2 regions of the Paenibacillus nicotianae genome follow, and region 2 is predicted to be linked to the other one. Evidence: predicted binding sites of a transcription regulator. Region 2 holds the regulator's gene; the other holds the start of a gene.
The links. Region 2 encodes NrdR, which represses ribonucleotide reductase genes. Its sites were predicted from a motif close to AACACNATATATNGTGTT; they were not measured.
Positions count from the first base shown of each region.

Region 1 (7,429 bases), 660 kb from region 2:
GCTTGTTCATACAATTTCATTAAATCTTCTCTCGTAAATCCTAAATAGATTGCTTCGGCAAACAATTTCAACAATCGCTCGCGCATATCTTGTTGCTGTTCCTGAGTCGGTTGCTGTTGCTGTGGTGAGACAAAGCTTCCTTTACCTGGCTGAGAATAAATATAGCCTTCTCGTTCTAATTCCCGATACGCTTTCTGAATCGTATTCGGATTAATGGTTAATTGAGTAGAAAGTGAACGTACTGAAGGCAACTGTTCTTCCGGCTTCAATATGCCATACATAATCATCTCTTTAATTTTATCCATCAATTGCTCATAGATTGGCTTCCGACTACGTACATCCAATTCAAACATAAAGAGCCTCCTCTCTGTATTAACTGTATTACTATTATTAGTACAGTTAATACAGGTTGTCAATTGTTTTTTATGGTGGATATTGGTAAAAAAATAAAAGAAGCTGTTATTCCTTGAGTTTATCAAAGGAATAACAGCTTCTTTTTATTTTTCAATAGCTTGTATATTTTGCATTATATCGATAATCTACACTCTTTATTGATCTTAGTGTAAATAATGTATCTATTCATCCAAGCGGTATCGTTACATAATCATAAAGACCAAACCATCCTGCTGAGCGAACGCTTTTTCAAAAAGTTCAAACACCGATTCCAGATGAGGAAGCAAGTAACCATCTACTAATTCTTCGTAGGTCTCATCACTTTGCATCGGAAAAGCCAACATAATCATCGCCCGTTCATCCAGTTGCTCAATGTCCATCTCGGGAATGTTTTTCCACTTTTCAAAATCGATTCGCTTCGTTACATTGTCGGTCTGTTTCAATTCAGGAATCTGTTCAGCAATCTCAGCTACCTTGTCCGCTGGTAAATAAAAGGAACCATATTCAGTCGCCTGACTATCCACTTTATATTGCTCTCCTACCGGAACTAACGGAATATCCGGGAACATATCTACAATCAGACTCCACGTTTTATCAATATCCAGTGTTGGCTCTTGAACACGTCCCTCTAAGATGTCTTCCAAATTACCATGTTCTTGATAATACACACCTGTAATACCCATATCTAACATCTCCTTTAACAAGCATTACCCGATTATAGGATTCACGATTGCGAAAATTCATTATAACGTGCAATCTGAGTAGTTAACTCGTCAAATAAAATAAATCGGGCTGCCCGATATACCTCTTTACCTTCCATCAATAACAACAACACCGGTGAAGTAAAAATCATATACTCTCCCGCCAATTCAGGTACATCTTCCATATACACAAATGCGCCTGCAATATGTTCATACCCTTCTAACAATGTGGTTACTTTCGGCTGAACTGCTTCACATACACTACAATTCTGCGTTTTGAGCATAAGTAACGTCAACGGATTATGTTCAACAAATGCCTCTACCTGCTGTTTAGAAAAAAGCTGCTCCATCCCTTTTCCCTCTTTTCTGATAGGTCGATCCACCTTATATTTGCTCCCTTTCGACTCTCCTAGATATCCTTATTCGCTTACCTACATCATTCCAGCCCATCATATCCCCATAATAAGAAAATTAACTAAACACCCAGAACAAATATCAAAAACCAAATCACAACAATACCATAAAACAATCAAACCCGAAAAAAGGCTGCCTTTCTGCTCAACCCCACAGAAAAACAACCTTTACTTCACCCTTTTGAACACATATAAGCTTTATCTTTATCTCTCTAATGATCTCTATTCTCTCTCTATTACTTATATCTATAGCTTAGGTATCTTCTTCTACACCCAACCTACTACCACACTATATCTAATCTTTTAAAATCCTTGTTTTGTAACTCCCCCACCTGAGCGAAGGGAAAGAAATCAATTCGAAAGGAGCGAAGCGTTCGCATTTGTAGAGCCATTTTTACCGCAGAGTGGTTATTCCAAAAATGTCTCTACAACCAGCGACCGACCGAATGATTTCTTTCCCATAGTGGTCTCTCACAAAACCATTTTAAAAATCAAATTTAAAATCATCATCAGTCAAACGCTCAACGTTCATCGCACGTACATATCCGTTTCCTTTTTTAGAGAAAAAGTCATGTTGTTTGGTATGTGTACTAATACCGTTGAATACGATTGGATTGACTTCTTCTTCGGCAAAAACAGGATCAAAGCCCAAGTTCATAAATGCTTTATTTGCATTATAACGAAGGAATACTTTCACATCTTCTGTTAGACCGATTGGATCATAAATCTCTTCCGTATACTTCTCTTCATTTGCATGAAGATACGTAAGTAAACCTTCTAAGATTTGGTAAACGTCTTTTTGCTCGTCTTCTTCAAGATCATTGTAGATTTCTTGTGCAAGTACCCCTACATACACACCGTGAATACTTTCATCACGTAAAATCAAATCAATAATCTCACCGCTACATGTCATTTTACCTTGTCCAGCTAGATAAAGCGGATAGAAGAACCCACTATAGAACAAATAGCTTTCTAGCAACACAGAAGCTGCCATAGCCAGGAATAATTCTTTTGGCGAATTAATATTTAAGTAATACTGACGGATCGTTTCCGCTTTGGTCTGTAGACGAGGATTGTCTTCCACCCATTGAAAAATCTTATCGATCTCTTCTGTAGAAGACAATGTAGTAAAGATACTGCTGTACGACTTCGCATGAATCTGCTCCATCATCGCCATAAAGCCAAGTACCGCTTTACGTTGCATCCCTTCCACATGTTCTAATACTTTCGGCATACCTACGCCACCTTGAATGGTATCAAGCAGGGTAAGTCCTCCAAGCACTTTCATATACGTATCACGTTCAATATCACTCAATTGAATCCATGACATTTTATCATCAGACAAAGGAATTTCATCATCTGTCCAGAATTGCATAATATTTTGATTCCAGAACATCATTGTGAAATCATCATCAGGACGGTTCCAGTTCACAGCTTTGATAGGTCCAGTCATAAATTAAAATTCCTCCTTTTAAACATTGGATACTACTTATTGCACTTTGGTAAAAGAACACAAGTATGTACTCATTTGAATCCAATCGTGCTTAGATTGCCAAGCACATAAAGCATACAAAAAAGCCTAAAAAGGCTTTCTTGTATACTGCGTGACTATGAAGATTTTTTAGAGCAAACCACTGAAAAAAATTACACCGAGCAAGTAATACACTCTTCAACACTAAGCAATTTGGTACGTGTATAGTAAAGTGATTTAAGACCTTTGTGAGCCGCATACAGGTAATAACGAGCCAATTGACGAGTCGTTACATCGCTACCTACATGAAGTACTGTTGAAATTCCTTGATCGACATGATTTTGAATTTCAGCAATCAGATCCAATACTTTAAATTGATTCATTTGGTAAGCAGATTTGTAGTAGAAATAGTTATCCTGTTGCATATATGGCATCGGATAGTACGTCGTAGAGTTCGCATACGTACGAGTCTCAATTTGTTCTACAATCGGCATTACGCTAGATGTTGCATTTTGGATATAGGAAATACTTGCTGTCGGCGCAATTGCCAAACGGTAAGCATGATATAGACCATGTTTCATTACATCAGCTTTCAGGTTTTGCCAGTCTGCTGGTGTTGGGATATACATATCACCGAACAAGTCACTTGCGCGTGTCGTTACCGGACGATAATCGATTTCTAAATAACGATCAAAGTACGTTCCTTTTGCATATTCTGATTTCTCAAAATCAGCAAAAGTGATTTGACGCTCACGTGCAATCTCCATACTTTTCTCTAATGAATAGAAGTTCATCATCATAAAGAAGGTACGAACAAAGTCTCTTGCTTCGTCACTTTCATACGCAATTTTGTTTTTCGCAAGGTAACCATGCAAGTTCATAACGCCAAGACCTACAGAGTGCATTTCACGGTTCGCTTTGGCTACACCCGGTGCATTAGCGATATCTGTCATATCACTAACAGACGTTAAACCCATAATACCTTCATGAACGGATTCACGAATTTTGCCAAGTTCCATCACGTTTACCATATTCAATGAACCCAGGTTACAGCTAATATCGCGACGAATCACATCATCTTGGCCATAGTCTGTAATTTCAGAAGTTTCTTGCAATTGGAAAATTTCAGTACACAGGTTAGACATACGGATAGAACCGATATCTTTTAGTGCATGACCGTTATTCGCATTACTTTTGTTCATAATATACGGATAACCGGATTCTAATTGTACACTTGCGATTTTGGTTAGCATATCACGAGCACTCATGATCGCTTTCTTTTTGATACGATCATCAGCAAGCAATGTATCGTACATTTCATCAATATCTAGATCATCCAGATATTTACCATAAGCTTTGTATACACTGTAAGGAGCGAATACATGCAATAGCTCATTATCTGCTGCTAATTGGTAGAAGCGATTCGGTACAACAAGACCGATCGACAATGTTTTGAGGCGTGTGCGCTCATCTGCATTGATTTTTTTGCTATCCAAGAACTCCATAACGTCCCAGCCGAAAATGTTGTAATACGCTGCGCCAGAACCTTTACGTTGACCCATTTGATCTGCATAGGAGAAAGCATCTTCCATCAGTTTCAAAACAGGCATAATTCCTTTGGCTGCACCTTCAACACCTTTGATCGGTTCACCGCGTCCACGAAGTTTGGACAAGTTAACCGCTACACCGCCACCAATTTTGGATAATTGCATACAAGTGTTCAGCACATGGTTGATCGAGTTCAAGGAATCATCCATTTCTAATAAGAAACAAGATACCATTTCACCACGACGGCTTTTACCTGCATTCAAAAATGTTGGTGTTGCTGGTTGTAGACGTTGTTCCATCATAGATTTGGCAAGAGTTTTGGCATTATCCGCATCCCCGCGTCCCAAATGAAGCGCCACGACTGCGACACGATCCGCATAATGTTCCAAGTATTGACTACGATCATTTGTTTTTACTGCATAATCCGTATAGAACTTGGAAGCCGCCATATAAGATGGAAATTGGAAATCATAACTGTGTGTAATCGCATATACTTCTTCTACATCTTGAGAAGTATAATTTTTGTACATATCTTCATAATAATCATTATCGATCATATAACGTACTTTGGTTGTGGTGTCCGGGAAGTTGATACTTTTACGAGCTACCTCTTCCATATATTCTACAACTGCTTCTTTATCTTTATCCAAACGGAAAAATCCACTCTCATCCCGTTGCATCAGTAAGTTGTTCAATTCAATATGCCGCAATTTTATCTACCTCCTGTTGAAATCGTTGTGCGTCTCCTGTTGTACCTGCTAATTCAAACTTGTACACGACCGGTACATTATAACGTTCTGAGATTAGATCAGCACTACGAGCGAATTTGTCACCCCAATTGCGATTGCCACTTGCTGCAACTCCGATCAGGCGATTGTGATTTCTCTCCAAAAAATGAACTACCTTATCAGGAATCTGACCAAATCCAGTTGTGTACGTAACCAGTACAAAAGGTTCATTCAACGTCAGCGCCTCATCAATCTGTACAGCTTGTACAGCAGGTAATTTTAATTTGTTGATAAATCGTTTTACATTGCCTGTTTTGGAATCATAAGCAATTAACATGGTTGTGACATCTCCTTCTCGGTTCAATATGTAGTACTCTTCATCCGTTTCATCACTATATAAATACAGATAACAATGCTCTAATATAACAATCATGTGATCTGCTTCAATATCTATAAGTAGCTATAACCTATATATTACCTGCTCAAACATCATAACCGCAATATATAGAAGACTTTATCAAAGATATACGCTATATATAGTGTTGTCAATAGGAACGGAAGGTCTACATTCCGGTCAAAACATGCCTTAAAAAAGGTCTATCCAACCAAAAATCAAGTAAAATAGGCACTTATTTGAACACGTATTTTACATACATCGCGATAATCATTTATAAAAAAATAATTTTCTTGACATACTAGATATAGTACATTTCATTTTTCTTTTTGCCGAACATTTCCAGATTATGCAGTGAACATAAATTCACTCTAAAATGAACATAAATTCCGGTCTATTTAGACGCTCAAGTATAAAACTTTAGCTGTTATTGAACAAAAAAGCAAATAAAAATTTCTTTAATTTAAGAAATCTCAGCATAGAAATACACAGGAGAATTGCACATCCTTTTTGTATTGTATTTTTTACCATATATTGAAATAATTAAAAGCGAACGTGGAATCGCATACAATTTGAAGAGGAGGATATGTGTATGAAGAAATTAGGTCACTTCTTGCTTTTATCTATGCTTGTTCTTGTCAGCAGTCTTTTTCCACCATCATCATCTTCGGTATTCGCAGCAGATTACAGTCAAGGGGTAACTACATCTGGAACTACAGCAACGATCTGGTTCTCTTCCAATGTAAATACATCCTGGGTCGATGTGCATTACTCTATCAACTCGGGGAATTTACAAAATCTACGGATGACTTACGACAATACCACCAAACGTTATGTGCAAAATGTCGCTGGTGTCTCATCCGGTCAGGTGATCCAATATTCATTTACGTACAATAATGGAACAGCCGCTTATGACACATCTACTTTTAGCTATACGGTCACAACAGGTTCTAACCCACCTACCAATCCTGGAACAGGAGCTAATTCGATCTACAGTGTTCCAGCGTCCTCTATTCCGAATGCTACAGGTAGTGGAGCATTATCTTTCAAATTATTAAATGGTACCAAAGGTGCTTATGCAGACAATCAGATTTATTGGGGGATTCTGGGGATTAATCCTGCCACCAAGCAATGGAGCTATCTTGATAACAACGGTCAATTGAAACCTATCTCTACTGCTCTTAATAATGCAACAGGTCATTTAACTAAGAACGGAGTGAATTACGCTAACATTTATAGTACGATCAGTCAGATCAATTGGGTGAGTATGCCCAAAATCGATTCTGGTCGGATGTTTATCTGTGTAGGCTCTCCATGTTATATCAAAACATATGATGATGGGTTCGCAGGGCCTGATATTAATAACACTGCTGATCCGAACCGTAATATCTATTTCGACTTTGTAGAATTTACAGTAGATGGTACAGGATATCATGGAAATACTACGCGTGTAGATGGTTTTGGATTTCCGTTGCAACACCGTCTTGTCAATCGTGCAGGTAATTATGATCAGACCGTAGGCGAATTGGAATCCGAGACACGCGCAGGTCTATTTAGTAAATATCGGAGTGAAGTTCCGGCTGCCTTCCAATCTCTTGCCGATGTACAAGCTCCCTATCGTATCGTAGCTCCGATTCATGGTTCTTTTGCAGCTAATGGTACAAATGCTAATTACTTTGCCGGATACAGCAATTACAGCACGCAGGAGATCTTATTATGTAATGGTAGACTTGCAGAGGATTCCGGTACATGTTCAGCGATCAATCGACATGTATACGATA
Region 1 covers NZ_JBHUGF010000010.1:3,018,944-3,026,372, forward strand. Annotated here, with positions in the region: gene ACFSGI_RS17420 (GntR family transcriptional regulator) at 1-353, opposite strand, end outside; gene ACFSGI_RS17425 (hypothetical protein) at 597-1,076, opposite strand; gene ACFSGI_RS17430 (thioredoxin family protein) at 1,118-1,444, opposite strand; gene nrdF (class 1b ribonucleoside-diphosphate reductase subunit beta) at 1,992-2,960, opposite strand; gene nrdE (class 1b ribonucleoside-diphosphate reductase subunit alpha) at 3,152-5,236, opposite strand; gene nrdI (class Ib ribonucleoside-diphosphate reductase assembly flavoprotein NrdI) at 5,223-5,591, opposite strand; gene ACFSGI_RS17450 (glycoside hydrolase family 64 protein) at 6,241-7,429, shown strand, end outside.
Region 1: the regulator NrdR is predicted to act here: its motif matches at 5,781-5,798, upstream of nrdI (class Ib ribonucleoside-diphosphate reductase assembly flavoprotein NrdI).

Region 2 (7,429 bases):
ATAGTCGTATGCTACTTCAAGTACATGATGAATTGGTATTTGAAGTACCTGCAGATGAATTGGAACAAATGAAGACTTTAGTGCCAGAAGTTATGGAAAAAGCATTGTCTTTATCTGTTCCTCTCAAAGCTGAAGTTAGCTATGGTGCGAACTGGTACGAAGCGAAGTAAATAGTCTATAATTAGAGTGCAAGTAAGCGCAAGGAATGCTTGGAGGCGGAATGGTGATTCGTTCTGTCCACAAAGATATTGCTTACGGTCGCTTCGCTTGTATCGGATCATTTTTTGACTTCATTCCGATTTGGACTTTTGATATAAGTGATTTTGATAATTGATTGTCTTTTAATGCTTACTATAGTCATGCGGTGTTATAACTCTAAAACTTATAAATTTATTATGTTAAAGGTTAGGTGAAAGGTTATGCCGGAATTGCCGGAAGTAGAAACAGTTAGACGCACGTTAAACACCTTGGTTGCCGGCAAAACGATTGATCATGTTACGGTATCTTTACCACGTATTGTTCAATTGCCAGACGATCATAAGCAGTTTGAGATTGAGCTTCAAGGGCATACGATTGAGAAAGTAGAGCGTCGCGGAAAGTTTTTGCGGATCGTGATGGATCATTTAGTGTTGGTTTCTCATTTACGGATGGAAGGACGCTATGGTGTCTATACTAAGGATGAGCCTGTAGAGAAGCATACTCATGTTATTTTTCATTTTACAGATGGTACAGAACTTCGCTATAAAGATGTACGTCAATTTGGAACGATGCATTTGTTCAAAAAAGATGAAGATCTACAGTCGAAGCCACTGATGCATCTAGGGCTTGAACCGCTTGCACCGGAATTTACAGCAGAGCAATTTATCCATATGATGAGCAAGCGTCGTACGATGATTAAGCCTGTATTGCTCAATCAGAAGTATGTAGTAGGGATCGGAAATATTTATGTCGATGAAGCATTGTTCCGTTCAGGGATTCATCCAGAGCAGATAGCCAATACATTGTCAGCAGAGCAATTGACCCGTCTGCATGAAGCAATCGTATCGACACTTGCAGATGCGGTAGAAGCAGGTGGTTCTTCGATCAAGTCGTATGTGAATGGACAAGGCGAGATGGGAATGTTCCAGCATAGTCTACGTATTTACGGTCGTAAAGCAGAACCTTGTTATGAATGTGGAACACTTGTCGAGAAGACGGTTGTCGGCGGAAGAGGAACACACTTTTGTCCGGTGTGTCAGCCGCTACCTACTCGTCAGAAACATTGAGGTGATATCATGAATATCGGGTTAACCGGAGGAATCGCCACAGGTAAAAGTTCTGTCTCTGCTTGGTTGTCAGCCAGAGGAGCCAAGCTCATTGATGCTGATCTGATTGCGCGGGAAGTCATGATGCCGCATCATCCGGTGCTTGCTCAGGTGGTACAACGTTTTGGCGCAGATATGTTGCAAGCAGACGGAACACTGGATCGCAAAAAGTTAGGGGAACATATTTTTACCCATCCAGAAGAACGGAAGTCACTTGAAGATATTACACATCCTGCGATTCGCGAGCTGATCCAGACACGTACGGTAGAATTAGAACAACAGTATCCTGATACTCTGGTTGTAGCAGATATTCCACTGTTGCTCGAAGCCAAAGGAGTCTACACATTTGATCAGATTATGGTTGTATACGTTCCTCAATCTGTTCAATTACAACGCTTGATCTCACGCGATGGACTTACTGAAGAACAAGCCTGGAAACGAATTAACGCTCAGATGGATATTGAGCATAAGAAAAAAGTAGCTGACATTGTAATTGATAATAGCGGTACCCTTGAGGACACGTATACTCAATTGGAACAGTTCTGGCAGAGTAAAGGTCTTTCATGAAGAAATTGATTCGCAAACGATTTCTGTTACCGCTATTCGTACTTGTTGTGATTGTGATTTTTTTCAATAGTCGCTGGCTAGGTTGGATTTATCCGATTGAGTATAAAGAAGAGATTCGTGCGCATGCTTCTGCTTATGAAGTCGATCCTTTTCTAGTCGCTTCTATTATTCGAGTAGAGACTAACTTTAAGCCCAGCATGGAGTCCAAAAAAGGCGCACTAGGCATCATGCAACTGATGCCTAACACGGCTCAATGGATTATGGAGCAAGCACATTTAGATAATATGTCACTGGAAACGGTCAAGCACGAGATTGATCCAAATATTCAGATTGGTACATGGTATCTTAGACAGCTTAATCGTCAGTTCGGAGGCAACAAAATCGCGGTAATTGCCGCCTACAATGCAGGCCCTGGTAATGTAAAATCATGGCTAAGTTCCGGCAAATGGGATGGTACTCTAGAAGATGTGAAAGATATTCCTTTTGGCGAAACGAGACATTATGTCCAACGTGTATTATATTATTATAAGCAGTATACTGAATTATACGATGCCTTTTAGATCGAACAAGCACTATGTTGGATTCTGTAACTCATATTTACTCATATCCTGAATATATATGCATGAACTTAACTGAAATGATGTCCGAATGAACGGTTGGCGAGAAAGGAAGTGACGTGAGCAATGAAATGTCCATATTGCAGTCACAATGGAACCAAGGTGCTGGATTCCCGTCCAGCCAATGACAATAAATCGATTCGTCGTCGACGTGAATGTGAAAGTTGCAATCGCCGGTTTACGACGTTCGAGATGGTCGAAGAAACACCACTGATTGTGATTAAAAAAGATGGAAGTCGGGAAGAATTTAGTCGCGACAAAATTCTGCGCGGTCTGATTCGTGCTTGTGAGAAACGTCCGGTGTCAGTAGATCAACTGGATATGATCGTTTCTGAAGTGGAAAAAAGTCTACATACTACAGCGATGGCAGAAGTAGAAAGTCGTGCTGTAGGCGAGTTAGTGATGGAACAGTTGTACCCTGTCGATGAAGTAGCCTATGTGCGTTTTGCTTCGGTCTATCGTCAATTTAAAGATATTAATATGTTTATGAAAGAACTCAAAGGTCTACTGTCCAAAGAAGACGAGAGCGATAGCTCAAATAGCTAATTCCAGTGAGATAACCTGAATAGGGCTAATCAAAGTATGCTAGTCTATGTATATTTCAAAAAAGAGCACTTCTACATGTATAAGTAGAGCGCTCTTTTTTGGTATTTCTGTTCTGCTATCGATCGCAATTTTGCAGATGATAATCGTTATAGGGGAGTGATTTATTATTTATAGTTGCTCAACAATAACATTAACATCGAATCAATAATGTAGATCAATGATGCGCTTTAAAATACTTCCGAACTTCTTCTACAAAAAGTTGTTGTATCCCACTGTTATATTTGATGTGCCGGGGTTGCAAAATGCCAATCTGCAAATAGTGATCCAGAGCTGGAAAAGGTAAACGCGTATACTCAGCATCTACATGCAAAGAAGAAGGTACAATCCCGATCCCATTCAATCGTTCAGCATACAGCGGAATCAAAGAAAGTTGATTGATCGTATAAAATAATGGCTCTTGTTCATACACTCTAAAAGCTTTTTCGACCTCAAAACGATACTTGCATGATGATTGTCCAATAATCAACAGATGCGACAACAATTCATCGATAGTTACTGTTTGAGTGTTAGCTAATGGATGATCAGCCGGTATAACCAATGATACAGATTCTTGTTCCAAAGGTTCAAATACAAAATGATGAGACGACTCTGAATCTGAGCATAGTGCTAACGTGATTTTCTCCTCTTGTAGACATTCTTCTAAAAAAGCTGAATTACCGACTGTAATCTCGCAAGTGATTTTAGGTTTATATTTCCGAAATTCATATAGAATAGCGGGCAAATGACGATCTGCCCATGTCTCTGTTACACCAATGTGTAAAGTCCCTATTTCTTCTTCATTTAATTGTTTTGCAATATCTCCGACATAACGCCAGTGATGAATTAATAGATCCACTTGTTCTGCAAATCGTTGCCCGGCAGGCGTCAACGTCGCTTCCCAATTACGATAAAACAAAGTCAATCCTAACTCTTTTTCCAAACGCTTAATCTGGTTAGTAATCGTTGATTGTGCATAATTCAGCTTTTCAGCGGCTTTGGAAAAAGTCCCTTCACGCATCACCGTCTGAAAAGCAATCAATTCTGTCAAATCCATCGCACACATCCTTCTCCTATCTTGGTCTGGATTCTTTATCGGTAAAACGAATAGACTCTATGATTATTATCTATTATATAAATAAAGAAGATACAGATACAATAATGATATTCCCGAAAGGTAGTGTTATTATCAACCAATTGAAGTATATGGAGGGTCAAACGATATGCCATTTACAAGAGTCAGTTATATGGAGAATCAGTATAATGCAGATCAGTTACAACAGATTAGTGAGGTTATTTTATCGGCTTTAATCGATTGTTGTGATGTACCGGAGAATGATTGTTTTCAAGTCTTTCATAGCCATCAACCCGAACAGTTTGTATATGATCGACACTATTTACAAGGAGATCGTTCAGATCAATTACTATATATTCAGATTACATTAAAGTCTGGTCGAGGAGTGGTGAAAAAGAAAAAGCTTTATCTACAATTAGCAACAGAATTAGCACAACAAGTCGGTATTCGGATTGAAGATGTATTTATTATGTTAATCGAGACAGAGTTTGAAGATTGGTCATTTGGAAGTGGATTAGCACAGATGGTTAAGGAGAACAGTTGAATGGATAAGCAGACATTAGGTATATCAAATATCCAAGTATCCAAAGTAGGTCTGGGAACGATGGCATTTGGAAGATGGATCGATGCTTCCACTTCAAGGCGCATTGTAGGTCAAAGTCTTGAGATTGGCATTAACTTTGTAGATACGGCTAATTTTTATGGCAAAAGGCAAGATATCGATCATATTGGAGATGGGCTAGGAGAACAGATCATTGGAGAAATTCTTAAAGGGAAACGAGATCAGATTATCCTTGCGACCAAAGTAGGGATGCGTATGAGTGAGGGCAAGATGGGGGAAGGATTATCGCGCCACCATATTATGCAAGAGATCGACCGTTCTTTACAACGACTACAGACCGATTATATTGATCTCTATCAAGTTCATGAATTCGATCCGCATACGCCACTTGAAGAAACGTTATCTATATTACACGAGTTAGTGCAACAGGGTAAAGTTAGAGCGATTGGTTGTTCCAACTTTGCTGTAGATCAGCTACGTGCTGCTTACGATATCAGTAACTATCATCACCAGACACCTTTTACTTCTATTCAATCACAGTTTAATTTGCTTGCGCGTTCGGTAGAGCACAATGTATTTCCGTATTGTGATCAAGTGAATATCGGCAAGATTATTTACAGTCCATTAGCAAGAGGGATATTAGCAGGACGTTATAGCTCTATTGAAGATATTCCTGTAGAAAGTCGCTTGGCGAAAGGAGAAGCGCGCATTAAGCACTATTTTACTAACGAGAATTTCAACAAAGTCGATAAGTACCGCCAGATAGCAGAAGAAGTCGGATGTACATTGGTGCAATTGATACTCTGGTGGACATTAGAGCATCCGCAAGTAAATTCTATGCTAATCGGAGCCAGTCGTACAGCACATATAGATGAAATTGAAAAAGTAATCCAATTTGGGAAAATGCCTGTATCGTTATGGAATCAAATATCATCGATAGATAAAATACCGAATATAGAAGAATAGAACAGGATAATAAAATGGAAATATAAAAAAGCCTATCCCGCAATCGACGAGACAAGCTTAGTAAACAATAGGTATGCGGTCAAGAGGACTCGAACCTCCACGGGGGTAAGCCCACACGGACCTGAACCGTGCGCGTCTGCCAATTCCGCCATGACCGCGAATATGTAACTTCCACATGTTCATGATGGTTATCTAAGAAGTTAATGTGGGAGTAGTGAATAAATCACCGTAATTACGATTATATCGGATTTGAAAAGTGAATACAAGTTTTTTTGCTTGTTCTGTTAACACAATTAGCACACAACAAAAAAACAACGATGAATTATATAAGCTGTTCCCTATATCAATCAAAAGGGACGCACATTCATCGTTGTTTTTTACATAGACAAGCTTTTTATAAATTGATTATTTAGAAGATAGACTAGATTAAGATGTACCCTGTACTTTTTTCAAAATCGTTTCTAATACATACGTTTTGGCAGGAGGCGTATTATTGAAAAAGGCAGGATCTACAATATAAACATGCCCATTTTGTACTGCTGTTAATTGATTCCATGCAGCACCATCTGCTGTAGCTGTTATGCGTTTGGTCAATGCTTCTGGTGTATCATTTTTGACCCCTGTAGAGATAAACAGGTAATCAGGATTGATACTTTGCAATTGTGCAACGGTGGCTGGAGCAGACACCGTATCTGTTGGCAAAGTTGCTGGAGCTTTGAGCGCCATATCCTGATACATCACTTCACCGACACCATTTTTAGCATTGTTGTATAATGTCATACCGTCTTTGGTGATCGAAGCCGCGGCTACTGTAGATGTTCCGATAATCGGCGTTAGTTTCGATTTGCTGGCATTGGTCGCTTGTTGGAATGCATTTAGGAACTGCTTCACTGCGGTTTCTTTATCAACGATCGTACCATAGTTATATAGCTCACTACGCCAGTCATTGGTTTGTGCAATATAGATCGTAGGTGCAATTTTGGACAATTCATCGTATACAGCACGATCGCTATTGTTCGTAAAGATCAGATCAGGTTTTTGCCCTTTCAGTGCAGATAGATTGATATCTGTACCTTCGCTTTCGATCAATGAAATGTTGTTCTTTTCTTCATCTGTCATATAGATCGGAAAAGGATTACTTTCTGTCGGCTTCGGAGCCAGAGACACATTCACATCAATCGCATTCAGATAATCTAGCGCATACTGGCTAGTGACCGCAATACGCTTCGGAGAAACAGGAATACTAACCGTTCCAAAAGAATCATTGATGGGCATCGTTTTGATTCCGTTTGGATTGAAAATATCGGCACGCGTTTCTTTAGGCTGTCCGCAAGCCGTCAAAAAAACCAACATTAGGAGTAATCCCAATCCTGCTTTGGCATAAGTGGTATTAAATTTCAATGCTTTCGCCTCTTTTCTGAGTACTATACTTCATTATACCAATACACACAGAACCAAAGTCAACGCTTCCGCCCAACTGTCACCCGCTTGTCACAGACTGTGAGGATAGAGGTGTGAATTGAGGTTGTAGGGAGGGCAGAAAGAGGGGTAAAAGGATGTTTCTTGACGAGGTACAGGTGAATGTGATAAATTAATATAGTTGTTGCTTTACATATCTATAACTTCATACACATGGGGCCTTAGCTCAGCTGGGAGAGCGCATCGCTGGCAGCGATGAGGTCAGGGGTTCGATCCCCCTAGGCTCCATAAAATAAAAGTCCGCTAGACACTTTTCGTGTTTAGCGGACTTTTTGCG
Region 2 covers NZ_JBHUGF010000010.1:2,355,509-2,362,937, reverse strand. Annotated here, with positions in the region: gene polA (DNA polymerase I) at 1-170, shown strand, start outside; gene ACFSGI_RS14570 (hypothetical protein) at 206-334, shown strand; gene mutM (DNA-formamidopyrimidine glycosylase) at 420-1,265, shown strand; gene coaE (dephospho-CoA kinase) at 1,275-1,871, shown strand; gene ACFSGI_RS14555 (lytic transglycosylase domain-containing protein) at 1,868-2,431, shown strand; gene nrdR (transcriptional regulator NrdR) at 2,555-3,034, shown strand; gene ACFSGI_RS14545 (LysR family transcriptional regulator) at 3,249-4,127, opposite strand; gene ACFSGI_RS14540 (tautomerase family protein) at 4,294-4,689, shown strand; gene ACFSGI_RS14535 (aldo/keto reductase) at 4,690-5,673, shown strand; tRNA gene ACFSGI_RS14530 (tRNA-Leu) at 5,748-5,831, opposite strand; gene ACFSGI_RS14525 (ABC transporter substrate-binding protein) at 6,100-7,074, opposite strand; tRNA gene ACFSGI_RS14520 (tRNA-Ala) at 7,308-7,380, shown strand.